2 linked regions of the Paraburkholderia bryophila genome follow. The protein of the gene in region 1 interacts with the protein of each later gene in a pairwise test. Links are inferred from orthologs where the notes say so. Each region holds a gene or a part of one and is shown on either strand. Other genes may lie near its edges.

The links. The genes of interacting proteins can lie anywhere in the genome.
Region 2: the proteins of hypB (region 1) and GGD40_RS20670 interact in binary tests that used the Escherichia coli proteins (3 or more experiments, as listed by UniProt). The link is inferred for Paraburkholderia bryophila from one-to-one orthologs.

The regions. Positions count from the first base shown.
Region 1 is NZ_JACCAS010000001.1:253,843-261,930, forward strand. What follows is about bases 1-2,855. They hold hypB (hydrogenase nickel incorporation protein HypB), read left to right. Parts: upstream 1-889; coding sequence 890-1,822; downstream 1,823-2,855. Other genes in these bases: hypE (hydrogenase expression/formation protein HypE), read left to right, coding at 1-540; hypA (hydrogenase maturation nickel metallochaperone HypA), read left to right, coding at 561-890; GGD40_RS01095 (LysR family transcriptional regulator), read right to left, coding at 1,849-2,736; GGD40_RS01100 (chloride channel protein), read right to left, coding at 2,821-2,855. Also shown: more of GGD40_RS01100, read right to left, coding at 2,856-4,620; GGD40_RS01105 (MarR family winged helix-turn-helix transcriptional regulator), read right to left, coding at 4,623-5,039; GGD40_RS01115 (sensor domain-containing diguanylate cyclase), read right to left, coding at 5,978-7,501; GGD40_RS01120 (sugar ABC transporter substrate-binding protein), read left to right, coding at 7,877-8,088. UniProt on the Escherichia coli protein: Involved in the maturation of [NiFe] hydrogenases. Required for nickel insertion into the metal center of the hydrogenase. Exhibits a low intrinsic GTPase activity, which is essential for nickel insertion.
Region 2 is NZ_JACCAS010000001.1:4,607,490-4,612,589, reverse strand. Bases 37-2,861 are described here. They hold GGD40_RS20670 (FKBP-type peptidyl-prolyl cis-trans isomerase), read right to left. Parts: upstream 1,807-2,861; coding sequence 1,267-1,806; downstream 37-1,266. Other genes in these bases: GGD40_RS20665 (cupin domain-containing protein), read left to right, coding at 1,839-2,861; GGD40_RS20675 (hypothetical protein), read left to right, coding at 37-1,287. Outside these bases: more of GGD40_RS20675, read left to right, coding at 1-36; more of GGD40_RS20665, read left to right, coding at 2,862-3,080; GGD40_RS36975 (hypothetical protein), read left to right, coding at 3,326-3,601; GGD40_RS20660 (ATP-dependent DNA helicase), read right to left, coding at 3,761-5,100. UniProt on the Escherichia coli protein: Folding helper with both chaperone and peptidyl-prolyl cis-trans isomerase (PPIase) activities. Chaperone activity prevents aggregation of unfolded or partially folded proteins and promotes their correct folding.

The DNA.
Region 1 (8,088 bases):
CGGCCCGGCGACGTAGTGATCGTCAACGGCTTTCTCGGCGATCACGGCGCCGCGATTCTGGTGGCGCGCCAGCAGCTTGCGCTCGACGCCGACATTAAAAGCGATTGTTGTCCCCTCAACGGATTGATCGCGGCGATGCTCGACGTGTGCCCGCGAATCCACTGTCTGCGCGATGCGACGCGCGGCGGTGTCGCGACCGTATTGAACGAGTTCGCGCAGAGTTCACGGGTGAGGATACGGCTGGACGAAACCGCGTTGCCGCTGCGCGAGCCGGTGCAGGGCGCGTGCGAAATTCTCGGTCTGGACCCGCTCTATCTGGCTAACGAAGGCAAGCTGGTCGCCGTGGTCCCCGCGGATGCCGCGCAGCAGGTGCTGACCGCGATGCGGGCGCATCCGGCCGGCCGCGAGGCGGCGGTGATCGGCACGGTCGAAGCGTGCGACGAAGGCGCGGAAGAAGGCCTCGTGGTCATGCAGACGACGTTCGGCGGGCAACGTATCGTCGATATGCTGGTGGGCGAGCAATTACCGCGCATCTGCTGACGAAACGCCGGGAGCGTCACATGCACGAGTTGAGTATCGCCAGCAGCGTGGTCGAGATTTGCGCGGAGCAGGCGCACGGCGCGCGCGTCAGACGGGTCACGCTGGAGATCGGGCAACTCTCGGCGGTGATGCCGGAGGCGATCCGTTTCTGTTTCGACGTGTGCGCGAAAGATACTGCGGTCGAAGGCGCCACGCTGGAGATCGTCGAAATTCCGGGGCAGGCGAGGTGCCTCGCGTGCGGCGCGACGCTCGACGTCGAGGTGCCGTTCGGACAGTGCGCGTGCGGTAGCGAGGATCTCGAGTTGATTGCCGGGCAGCAGTTGAAAATCCGGCAGATGGAGGTAGTGTGATGTGTACGACATGCGGGTGCTCGGAGACGGGGAGTGCGGCGGCGGTGACCGATCTGGATGCGCAGACGAAGCCGGCGGCGGGTGCGGTTGAGACGGTTTATCGGCGGGTGGATCGGCCTGCGCATGGGCCTGCGCATCCGCATCCGCACACGCATCCGCACACGCATCCACACGAGCACGACCATACGCATCCGCACGAGCACGACCATGAGCATCCGCACGACCATGAGCATCCGCCGCATCGCCACGACGAACACGGCGCGACGATCACCTTGGAGCAGGACATTCTGGCGAAAAACCAGCTACTGGCCGAACGCAATCGCGGCTGGCTGGCGGGCCGTTCGATCGTGGCGCTCAACCTGATGAGCTCGCCGGGTTCGGGCAAAACCACGCTGCTCGAACGGACGATCCGCGACCTGGGCGAAACGTTGCCCATGTCGGTTATCGAAGGCGATCAGGCCACGCTCAACGACGCCGAACGGATTCGCGCGACCGGCGCCCGTGTGGTGCAGATCAACACGGGTACGGGATGCCATCTGGACGCCGCCATGGCAGCGCGGGCGCTGACGCAACTCGATCCGCCGTTGCATTCGGTCGTGATGATCGAGAACGTCGGCAATCTGGTGTGCCCGGCGTTGTTCGATCTCGGCGAAGCGGCCAAGGTGCTGATTCTGTCGGTGACGGAAGGCGAGGACAAGCCGCTCAAATATCCGCACATGTTCCAGGCCTGTTCGTTACTGCTGTTGAACAAGATCGATCTGTTACCGCACCTGCAGTTCGATGTCGAGCGCTGCGTCGACTACGCCCGCCGCGTCAATCCCCGCATGCAGATTCTTCAGGTTTCGGCGCAGACGGGCGAGGGCATGGACGGATGGTACGGCTGGTTGCGCGCGCTGACGGCGGACGCCGCGCCGCGTTCCGCCGCGCGCTGAAAACGCGCCGCGTCGGGTCTTTGGGGTCAGCTCTTTTTGAACAGATCGCGCGCGAGCGAGCACAGCAGCGTGGTCGCCGGCGATTCGTCCTGCAGGCGGCGGCTCATGATGATCGGCGAGACCACGTTGGCCGCCGGAATCGGCCGGTACACCACGCCATGCGCGCGCAAGCCTTCCACGCTTTCCGGCACGAGGCACACGCCCACTTGCGCGGCCACCAGACCCAGCGCGGTCTGCAGTTCCCGCACTTCATGAATCGCTTTCGGCTCCAGCGCGTGATCGTGCAGGGCGGACAGTTGCTGGTCTGCGTAGCTCGGCCGCGGCGTGCTCGGATAGACGATCAAGGTTTCCGCCGCGAGCGCGGCCAGCGTCACCGCTTTCTTCTGTCTGGCGAGCGGATGGCCTTGCGGCAGCGCGGCGATCATCCGTTCTTCGACGAGCACCTCGCGCGCCAGTTGCGCGTCATCGAAACGCAGGCGGCCGAAGCCCACGTCGATGCGGCCACCCTTGAGCGCGCCGAGCTGTTCGATCGTGAACATTTCGATCAGCGACAACTCGATCTGCGGCGCGGCCTCGCGAAACGCGCGGATCACGGCGGGCAACGCGCCATATAGCGTCGACGGCACGAAGCCGATCACGATACGTTCGGCCAGTTGCGCGAGACGCCGGGTGAGCGGCGCGAGTTCATCGGCGTCGTCGATCAGGCGCTTGGCCTGCGCGTAGAAAATCCGCCCGGCTTCGGTGAGCCGCAACGGCCGCGCGCCGCGTTCGAACAGCGGCAACCCGACGCTTTCCTCGATCTGCTGGATCTGGCGGCTCAGCGGCGGCTGCGTCATATGCAGACGATTCGCCGCCCGCGTGATGTTCATTTCTTCCGCGACCGCGATGAAGTAACGCAGTTGACGAAGTTCCATGCAGATCCCTGAGGGAGAGGAGCGCTGATCGATTGCCGCGGTTGGCCACGCGGTTTCCCACCGTGGCGCGGGCGGCGGTTGCCTTCAGCCGGCTTTGCGACCCGCCGCAAAACGCCGCCTGGCCGGCGTCGGCACGAGCCTTCTGAAGCGTTCCCGCTTGTGTTCTTCTTCGAAGTGGCTCAACGACGGCTTCACCAGGTCGCTGCGCGACACGATGCCGATGAGGCGCAAAGTCTTGCCGTCGGCCACCACGGGCAGCCGTTCAAGTCCCTGCACGGCGAGCCGCGTGGCGACGAGTCGGCAGGTTTCGGACGGCAAGGCAAAGACCGGCGTGGTTTGAGCGAACACGTCGGCGAGTGTCGTTGCGCGAGCAAGCGCTTCATCGTCGCGACAGAAACGGTCGAGTGCCGCTCGGTCGGCCACGCCGATCACCGCGCCGTCCCGTATGACCGGATAGGCGCGACGCAACTGCCCGGCGCCGAAATACGCGTTCAGTGCCGCGCCGACCGTCATGCTGGCATCGATCGAATCGACGGCGGCCGTCATGACTTCGTCGACGTAGTGACGTTCGAGCGGATCGACGCCGTACTCGCGATAGATGTGATAACCGCGCCGCGCGATTTTCTCCGTCATGATCGAACGGCGCATGACCACCGTCGAAAAACCATGCGCGATCAGCGTGGCCGTCAACAGCGGCAACAGCGCATTGCTGTCGTGGGTCAGGCCGAAAGCGAACACGATCGCCGTCAGCGGGGCACCGAGCGTTGCGCCCAGCGTGGCGGCCATGCAGACGAGCGGCCACAGCGCCGGCTGGTTGCCAGGCAGCCAGTGCGACAGCACCGTGCCGAGGCCGGCGCCGAGCATCAACAGCGGTGCGAGCACGCCGCCGGAGGTGCCGGAGCCGAGCGCGACGACCCACATCACGGCCTTCACGGCGAGCAGCAGCAGCGCGATTTGCAACGCGATGTGCTGATGCAGCAGGTCGCCGATCACGTCGTAACCGACACCGAGCGCGCGCGGTTCGAGCCAGCCGCCGATACCGACGACGATCCCACCGAGCGCGGGCCACCACATCCAGTGAAGCGGCAGCTTGCCGAACAGATCTTCGGTCTTGTACAACGCAGCGGAAAGCCCGGACGCGAGCGCGCCCGACAGCAAGCCGGCAATCACGCAGGACAGCAGCGCCCAGCTATCCGGCGGGGTGGTTTCGAGCGGAAAGAGCGGGCCCGCACCGAAGCACAGCGCGCGAGCGAAACCGGCGACCGCGCAGGCGATCGCCACCGGCAGGAAACTACGCGGCCGCCACTCGAACAGCAACAGTTCGACCGCCAGCAGCACGGCCGCCACTGGCGTGCCGAACACGGCGGTCATGCCGGCGGCCGCACCGGCGACCAGCAGCGTCTTGCGCTCCGCCGCCGTGACCTTCACGCATTGCGCGATCAGCGAGCCGAGTGCGCCGCCCGTCATGATGATCGGGCCTTCCGCGCCGAACGGGCCGCCGCTGCCGATCACGATGCCGGACGACAGCGGCTTGAGCAGCGCCACTTTCGGCGACATGCGGCTTTTGCCGAACAGGATCGCTTCGATCGCCTCGGGAATCCCATGGCCGCGAATTTTCTCGGAACCGTAACGCGCGATCAGGCCGACGATCAGACCACCGATCACCGGCACGCCGATCACCCACAGACCGAGCGTATTCCCGGCCGGCGAGCGTTCGACGAACGACAGCGTGCCGAAGAAGAACAGATTGGTGAACAGGCGAATCAGATTCAGCAGCACGTATGCCGCGAGCGTGCTGACCGCCCCGATGCACGCGGCTAACGCAAAAATGCCGGGCAGCCGCGCGTTGGCTGAAAAATCGCGCTTGTGTGACGCTGTGCTCATGATTACTCGTAGTCGATCTGTGGAACCTGGAACGCGCCCTGCAGCGATTTCAACTCCGCCCGGTGCAATTCCGCCAGTCGCGCCAGCACCCGTTCGCCGGCTTTCTCAAGATGCACTTCCACCTGGCGGCGATCGGTTTCGCTAACCTGGCGGCGCACCAGATTGAGCGCTTCGCAACGCGACACCAGCGCGACCACGCCGTGATGTTGCGACTGCAAGCGTTCGGCCAGTTCGCCGACGCTCGCCCAGTCGCGCTCCGGATAACCCTTGATATGCAGCAGCAACAGATACTGCAGCGGCGTGATGCCTTCGCTCTGCGCCGCCTGTTCCGAGAAGTGTTCGAAACGCCGCATCTGGTAGCGAAACTCCGATAGTTGCTCGAAGTCGGTTTTTTTCAAGCCGTTAGTGCGTGCTTTCATGGCGTGTCTGCTGGTTTGAATTCGTATCACGAGATGATGCAATGGCTCGCGCTGCGGGTCCGTGCACGCTTTGCATGCTTTGCGCGTTGCCGTTGAAACCGCGCGATATGGCCTGAAGTTCCACTTCATGCAGCAGCGCTTCGAGGTCGTCCGGATCGATGTCCAGCATTTCACTGCGACGCTTCAGCACCGCTTCGAAATCCGCGCGTGTAAAGCCGGCGCGCGGCGGCTCGCCCGTAACGTTGGCGTTGCCGGTCGCGGCGCGGCTCGGCCGGTGCGCGTGCGGGTAACGGTGGCCGGTTGCGGCGTGATAAACCAGCGCCGCCGCCAGCAGCGCGGCCGACTGGATCGCGATCGGCTCCAGCACGAAGCGGTAGCCCAGCGCATGAATGGCGGGGCCGCCCAGCACCGCTGTCAACGCCACCGCGCCGGACGGCGGGTGAACGCAGCGCAGCGCGAACATGCCGCAGATCGACAGCGCGACGGCTAGCGCGGCGGCGAGCGTCGGGTCGCCGATCAGGTTGGCGCAGGTCACACCGATTGCGGCAGAAACGAGATTGCCGCCGATCAGCGACCAGGGCTGCGCCAGCGGGCTCGCGGGCACGGCGAACAGCAGCACGGCGGAGGCGCCCATCGGCGCGACCAGCAACGGAATATTCGCCGCAGGCCCAAGCAGCAAACGCATGGAGCCGCTGGTGAACGCGATGCCGACGAGTGCGCCGAGGCAGGAACGCACGCGTTCCTGCCATCGCACGGAAACCGGTGCGGGGATAAAACTGGCCAGCCAGCGAAGTGCGACGGAATGGAACACGGTGTAGGGACGAGCGAGGTTGAAGACAATGCCGGCGCGAAATTGCCGGACAGAACCCGGCAACGCGAAGGCGCGGTGGCCGCAATTATATGTCAATGTGATATAAATTGCTGGCGGGCTTCAACCCCTACACACGCGACGACAGCGACACCTTGTTGCGCCCGCTTGCCTTGGCGTCGTAGAGCGCCTCGTCGGCGGCTTTGATTACGGCGGTCACTTCGTCATCGCGCTGCGGTTCGCAACTGACCGCGCCGATACTCGCCGTCACGCGTCCGTACTCGCTGCCGGCGTGTTCGATCGCGCAATTGGAAATGGCGTTGCGAATCCGTTCCGCGATTTCCGTTGCGCCTTCCGCCGGCGTATCGGGCAACACGACGATGAATTCCTCGCCGCCGTAACGCGCGGCGGTATCCGCCGGTCGCCGGATGCTGTCGGTAATGCAGCGCGCCACCGCGGCTAGCGCATCGTCGCCGGCCTGGTGGCCGTAGGTATCGTTGTACGACTTGAACCGGTCGATATCGACGAACAGCAGCGACACCATGCTGCGGGTGCGTTTTGCGCGGCGCCATTCCGTATCGAGAATCTCGCCGAGGCTGCGGCGATTGTTCAAACCCGTGAGGCCGTCGGTTCGCGCCAGCAGGCGCAATTCCGACTCCGCGCGCATGCGCCGTCGCAACTGGATGCCGAGCAGCGAGGTCAAGCCGATAAACACCGAGCCGAACACGACCATCAGCGAACCGATTGTCAGCGCGCGGCGGCGCCAGTTCGCATAGATGTCACTTTCCGCGGCGGCGGCCATGATGATCAGCGGCGTATTGGGGAAATTGCTGAACCAGTAGAGGCGCCGCACCCCGTCGATCGACGCGGTATCTTCGAAGCTGCCTTCGTTGGCGGCCATGAAGTGGCGGAAGGTGCTGGCGTTGTGGATATCGCGGCCGATAACCTTGTGATCGTAAGGTTGGCGCATCACCATCACGCCGTTTTTGCCGATCAGCGACAGTGAACCGTGCGGCCCCAGCGAAAGCCCCGCGAACAGCGTGTGGAAATACTCGAGGTTGACCGCCAGCAGCACGATGCCGCCGAACGAGCCGTCCGGATTCGAAATGCGCCGGGTCAGCGCGATACTCGGCGACCCGCTTCTCAGCCGCGACTCGTAAGGATCGCTGACATACGTGCCGACGTTCGGATTGTCGCGGTGAACGATGAAGTATTTTCTGTCGGCGAAATTGCCTTGGCGCGGCACGTCGCTGCCGGAATCGATAACGATATTGCCCTTGGCATCGAGCACGAGGATCGAGCCCAGATATTTGGCACTGGCAGCCCGGTCGAACAACACCTCACGGCGCATTCTCGGCGACAGCGCCATGACCTCCGGGTCCTTGACGTTGTCGACCACGGCTTGCAGCGAGAGGTCGTAGAGCTCGAAATTGCGCTCTATGTCGCGTTCGGCGATCAGCGCGATATCGCGCAAGGTGTCGCGGGTGTGATCGAGCGTGTCCTGGCGGCTTTGGTAAAGCACGATTCCGCATAAACCGACCATTACGATCGCGATCACCGCGCCGCATGCCGCAACGAGCAGCGACGACGACGCGAATTTCCGTGTGACCAGCCCCCGGAAGTCCGCAACCAGATCGTTTTCCGTTTTTATCATCTTTTTCGGACCACGCAAGCCCGGCTTTGGCGACGCCAGGGCGGTCGTCAGGAGGACACCGTGGCGGCAGCGTCCGCCGGGCATCCTGCTTCACTGATGCGGTGCCCATGGTATCAGGCTTAAACCGCCTGTTGCCGTTTGTTTCAGGCGGCCGTTGGCTAACGGTAAGCGTACTGATCAATCGTCTAACAGGTTCAGGGTATACATCGATTAAAGGGCAAAAGTTCGTGATATAGGATTTTCTTCGGGGTTGTCTGGCGCACGCGCATGCACACAGGTTTTGTGGGTGTGGTGGAGCCCGGCACCGGCGCTTTCCTGGCCAGCGCCGTCATGCACACAGCGAGTTATTCCATAACTGAACGACTGGAGACTGACATGGCGGACGAACAGGAAGACAAGGACGACGTACAACACACACGCCGCGGACTGCTGCAAGGCGCGGGCCTCGGCGCGGCGCTGGCGCTGCTCGGCGGCGGCCTGGCGGCGACACAGGCGGCCCGGGCGGCGGAAGGCGGGCCGTTTCCGGACCACAAGCGCTGGAAGATCGTGTTCGTCAACCACGTCACGACGAATCCGTTCTTCGTGCC
Region 2 (5,100 bases), 4.4 Mb from region 1 along the record:
CCGCTCGCAGGTCCGCTCATGGGCGTGCTCACGGGTCTGCTCATGTGCGCCCAACCGGCGCACGCCGAAGCGCAGCGCTACGCGTTCGCGGTCATCGCCAACACGTTGCAAAACACCGCCGACGAAGCCGCCACGCAGCGCCTGATCGACGCGATCGGCCGGGAACGCGACATCGCGTTCATCGTCTACAACGGCAATCTGAAGGGGGCGAGAGAAGCCTGCCGCGACGCGCTCTACGAGCGCCGTCACGCGTTGCTCGAGACGTCGCGGCCCGCTCTGTTCTTCATTCCGGGCCAGCATGACTGGGCCGATTGCGGCACGGCCGAGGCCGGCGGCTTCGATCCGACCGAACGGCTCGACCAGTTGCGCCAGACCCTCTTCGCCGACTCGACGTCGATGGGCCAGAACCCCATCACGCTGACGCGCGAAAGCGAAGTCTCGCGCTTTCGTCCGTTTCGCGAGAACGTGCGCTGGCAAGTAGGCGATACCGTGTTTATCGGTCTGAATGCGCCGAGCCCGAACAATCACTACCTGAGCGCGGGTGGCCGCAACGGTGAATTTGAGGATCGGGTGATTGCCAATGCATTCTGGCTCGAGCATGCCGGCGAATATGCGAAACGCCGCGACGCGCGCGCGATCGTCGTGTTCATTCAAGGTGACCCCGACCCGGAGCGCTATGAACGGCCGGACCGTTTCGCCTGGCTGCGTTTTGCCCGCAGCACACGCCGCGATGGTTTTCTCGAATTCAAGCGCAGCCTCGTCAAACTCGCGCAGACTTTCCGCGGACCGGTACTGGTGATTCATTGCGACGACGAACGCGCGAGCGGCGGCTTCCTGATCGATCAGCCGTTACGCAATGACAAGGGCGCGCTGGTGACGAATCTGACGCGGATCGCGCTGGCGCCGCATGATCGTCTTAACCAATGGATTCGGATTGAAGCGGATCTCGGCAGGAAACCGCCGTTCCGCGTGAGTGTGCGCGACGTGCCGAAGCAAATGCCCTTGCCCGTGCCGCCGCCGTTGCTGCCGCACGAAGAGCCTGCCGCCTCGATACCGGCTGTACCGGCGCTCGGTCCCGCTTCGGAATTGCCGCCACTGTTGCCGACGCCCGGGGACTCGCAACCGGATCAGCAACCGCGCATTCCGGCCGATCAGGGTGGCGGCGGCTACGGGCCCGCGACTTCGGGCCCGCCCGCCTCCGCTACGTTGCCGCACATGCCGGGCGCCGCGTCAGGTTCGACCGTAAACGGCGGCGTGCCCGCCAGTTCAGTGCAACGTGGGCCCTGACTTGTCGTCGTCGGCTTCGTCGTCTTCGTCGAGGACTTCGAGGCCGTCGGCGCCATGCGCATGTTCGTGCTGGATTTCGTCTTCAGTCGCGGGACGCACGTCTTTGACCGTGAGTGCGAAACGCAGCGCCATGCCGGCGAGCGGATGATTGCCGTCGAGTACGACTTTGTCTTCCGCGACATCCGTCACGACGTAGACGAGCGAATCGAGATCGTCGTCGCCCTCTTCCGGCGTGCCTTCGAATTGCATGCCGACTTCAAGCGGTTCAGGAAAACGATCGCGCGGCTCGATCTTCACGAGGTCGGGGTCGTACTCACCAAACGCGTCGGCCGGCTCAAGCTGGATCTGAGCCTCGAAGCCGGCCTCGTGGCCGTCGAGCTCTTCCTCGATCTTGGGGAACGTGCCATCATAGCCGCCGTGCAGATAGACCATCGGCTCGTCGCTTTCTTCAATCAGATTGCCCTGCGCATCCGACAGCTTGTAAGCGACCGACACGACGGTGTTCTTTGCGATTTTCATTCGATTCTCCAGAATACAACCCACATTATACGATGCCCAAGCGGCCCTCTGACCACCCGGCCGACATAGCTTCGGCACGAAATTCTTCATCGGCGGCGAAGCCGGTTCTGCCGCCTTCGTCCGATACGCCGACACCGTTGCTCGGCAATCTGACGCCGGCGCAATTCATGCGCCGCTACTGGCAAAAGAAGCCGCTGCTGATCCGTCAAGCGATCCCGAACGTCGAGGCGCCGCTCTCGCGGGACGAATTTTTCGAGCTGGCCGATCAGGACGAAGTCGAAGCCCGTCTGATCACCCATTTTCGCAACAAGTGGCAACTCGAGCACGGCCCGTTCGCGCCGGACGAACTGCCGTCGGTGAAGCAGCGCGCATGGACTTTACTCGTGCAAGGCGTCGATCTTTACGACGACCGTGCCCGCGCGTTGCTGGACCGCTTCCGCTTCGTGCCGGACGCGCGGCTCGACGACCTGATGATCTCGTACGCAAGTGACGGCGGTGGTGTCGGCCCGCACTTCGATTCCTACGATGTGTTTCTTTTGCAAGTAAAAGGTAAGCGCCGCTGGCGCATCAGCGCGCAGAAAGATCTGACACTGCGAGACGGTCTGCCTTTGAAAGTTTTACAGAATTTCCAGGCCGAAGAGGAATGGGTGCTCGAGCCGGGCGACATGCTTTACCTGCCGCCGCACATCGCCCATGACGGCATCGCCGAAGGTGAATGCATGACTTGCTCGATCGGTTTCCGCGCGCCCTCGGCGAGCGAGTTGACGGCACAGTTCCTCTATCATCTGGCCGAGCGCGGCGAGTCGGCGGGCAGCCCAGGCGCGTTGTATCGCGACCCGCAGCAACCCGCCGTCGAGCGTCCGGCCGAATTGCCGGCGGCGCTGGTCGAAAGGGTTGGATCGATCCTTGCTGGCATCAAATGGAAAGAGCAGGATATTGCGTCGTTCCTTGGCACGTACCTCAGCGAACCGAAGCCGAGTGTCGTGTTTGATCCGCCGCAAAGGCCGCTTAATGAAGCCCGTTTTATCAGTCGCGCATCAAAGTCAGGCATTCGGCTGAACCGCAAGACTAATTTGTTGTACAACCGCCGTTTTTTCTTCGTAAATGGAGAGGAAACGTTATTTGATGGCGCAAAAAAGTGGTTGATTGACCTCGCTGACCACCGGTGTATGAGTGCGAAACGCTTTGTAACACTCTCACACGATTCGTCGGTGACAGCATTGCTACACGAGTGGTATTGTGCGGGCTGGATAGAAGTGGGCGAGCTCGCGTAACTGTTTGCGCAACTCTTGCTCACCTGCTATACCGTACTTTCAAATTTTGTATGAGAAAGACAACGTATTGACCCCGGATTTATGGATTGTCAGTACGAAAGTGCATATAATTTCCGCCCAAGCCGTAGGGAAGATTCCAGCTCGTTCAAAGAGCTTCTCCACCAACGGCCCAGGTCGGTGTTGGAGCACATTACCGGTTTTATTTTGCGCTGTTGCTTACCTTTAATCCATAAAAGGACGTGATCATGAAGAAATCCCTCCTCGTAGCATCCCTGTTGGCAGCTGTGGCACTGGCTGCATGCAACAAGAGCAACGATCAAGCCGCTGCCCCGGCTAGCGACGCAGCTGCTGCTTCGGCACCGGCTGCTGCAGCTTCGGATTCGGCGATGGCTGCTTCGGGTGCTGCTGCTGCTGCGAGCGACGCTGCTGCTTCGGCTACGACGGCTGCTTCGGACGCAACCGCTGCTGCTTCGGACGCTGCTGCTTCGGCTGCTGCTCCGGCTTCGGGCGCAAGCCAGTAAGCTGTCGCATAGGGTTCGCCTCTGGGCGAAAACTGCATCGGGAAATCCCCTCGATTTCCCGGGCAGTAAAGCAAAACGCCACGGATTCACATCCGTGGCGTTTTGTCGTTTGGGCGCCGCTTTTTACAACAGCGCCGACTTAATACCGACCGGCGTGATTTATTCAGCCGGCGTCGCGCTCTCTTCGAAAAACTCGCGCACCACCTCGATCTCACGGGTGCGCTTGAATGGCGGCAGGCTCTGCCATATACGGCGCCCATACGGTTTGTCGACGAGGCGCGTGTCGCAGATCATCAGCACGCCGCGATCGGTCTCAGCGCGAATCAGACGGCCTGCGCCCTGCTTCAGCGTGATCACCGCCTGCGGCAACTGATGCACGGCGAACGGGCTCAAGCCTTTCTTCGTCAACGCGTCGAGACGCGCGGACAACACCGGGTCGTCAGGCGGCGCGAACGGCAGCTTGTCGATCACCACCAGCGACAGCGCGTCGCCGCGCACGTCGACACCCTCCCAGAAACTCTGACTGCCCACCAGGATCGCATTGCCGTATGAGCGGAAACGGTCGAGCAATTCGGTGCGGCTCGCATCGCCCTGCACGAGCAGCGGATAGTCCCAGCCGCGTGTTTCGATCGTGTCGCGCAATTTGGTCGAGATGCGGTCCACCGCGCGCAGCGTCGTGCACAACATGAAGACACCGCCGCCCGACGCTTCTATCGCGGGCAACGCAGCGTCGAACACGGCGTCGGTGAACATCGGCGAGGAAGGCTGCGGCAGATTGCGCGGCACGTACAGCAGCCCTTGCGTCGGATAGTCGAAGGGGCTGGGCAGCGTCATCGAGCGCTTGGCGTTCAGGCCCATCTGCGCGGCGTAGTGCGTGAAGTCGCCGCGCACCGACAACGTGGCTGACGTGAAGATCCATGCACGCGGCACGCCGGCGCGCTGCTTCGCGAAGATCGGCGCGACCGACAGCGGCGTTTCATGCAACTGCACGGTATGCGAGAAGACTTCGATCCAGCGCACTTTTTCGTTCGGGTCGGCGCGTTCGCTCTTGCCGTCGGCGGACGCGCCTTGAGCCGCGTTGTCAGCCGCTGCGCGTTCGGTTTCGGTGGGTGGCGTGGTCCAGCCGGCGAGCACGCCTTGCAGCTCGCGTGCGCGGCGCAGACACGCACCGATCGATTCGGCGCGCTCGGCCTGGCTCGCGAGCGCCGAGGTCAATGCATCGAGTTCGGTTTCGAGCGTTTCGAGCGCGGCAAACAGCGGATGGTCGTCGGGCAACTGCCCGATCGACAAACGCACGGAGTCTTCCTTGAACGCGAGCCTCACGTCGCGCGCCGCGCGTTCGAGCGTCGAGCCGAGCTTCACCCAGTCGACGGTTTCGCGCGCATGACCCAGGCCCTCCGCAACTGAGTCGCGGGCCAGTTCGAGAAACTGCGTGGTGGACAGCGTCTCGCCGAAAAACAGCGTGGCGGTTTCCGGCAACTGATGCGCTTCGTCGAAGA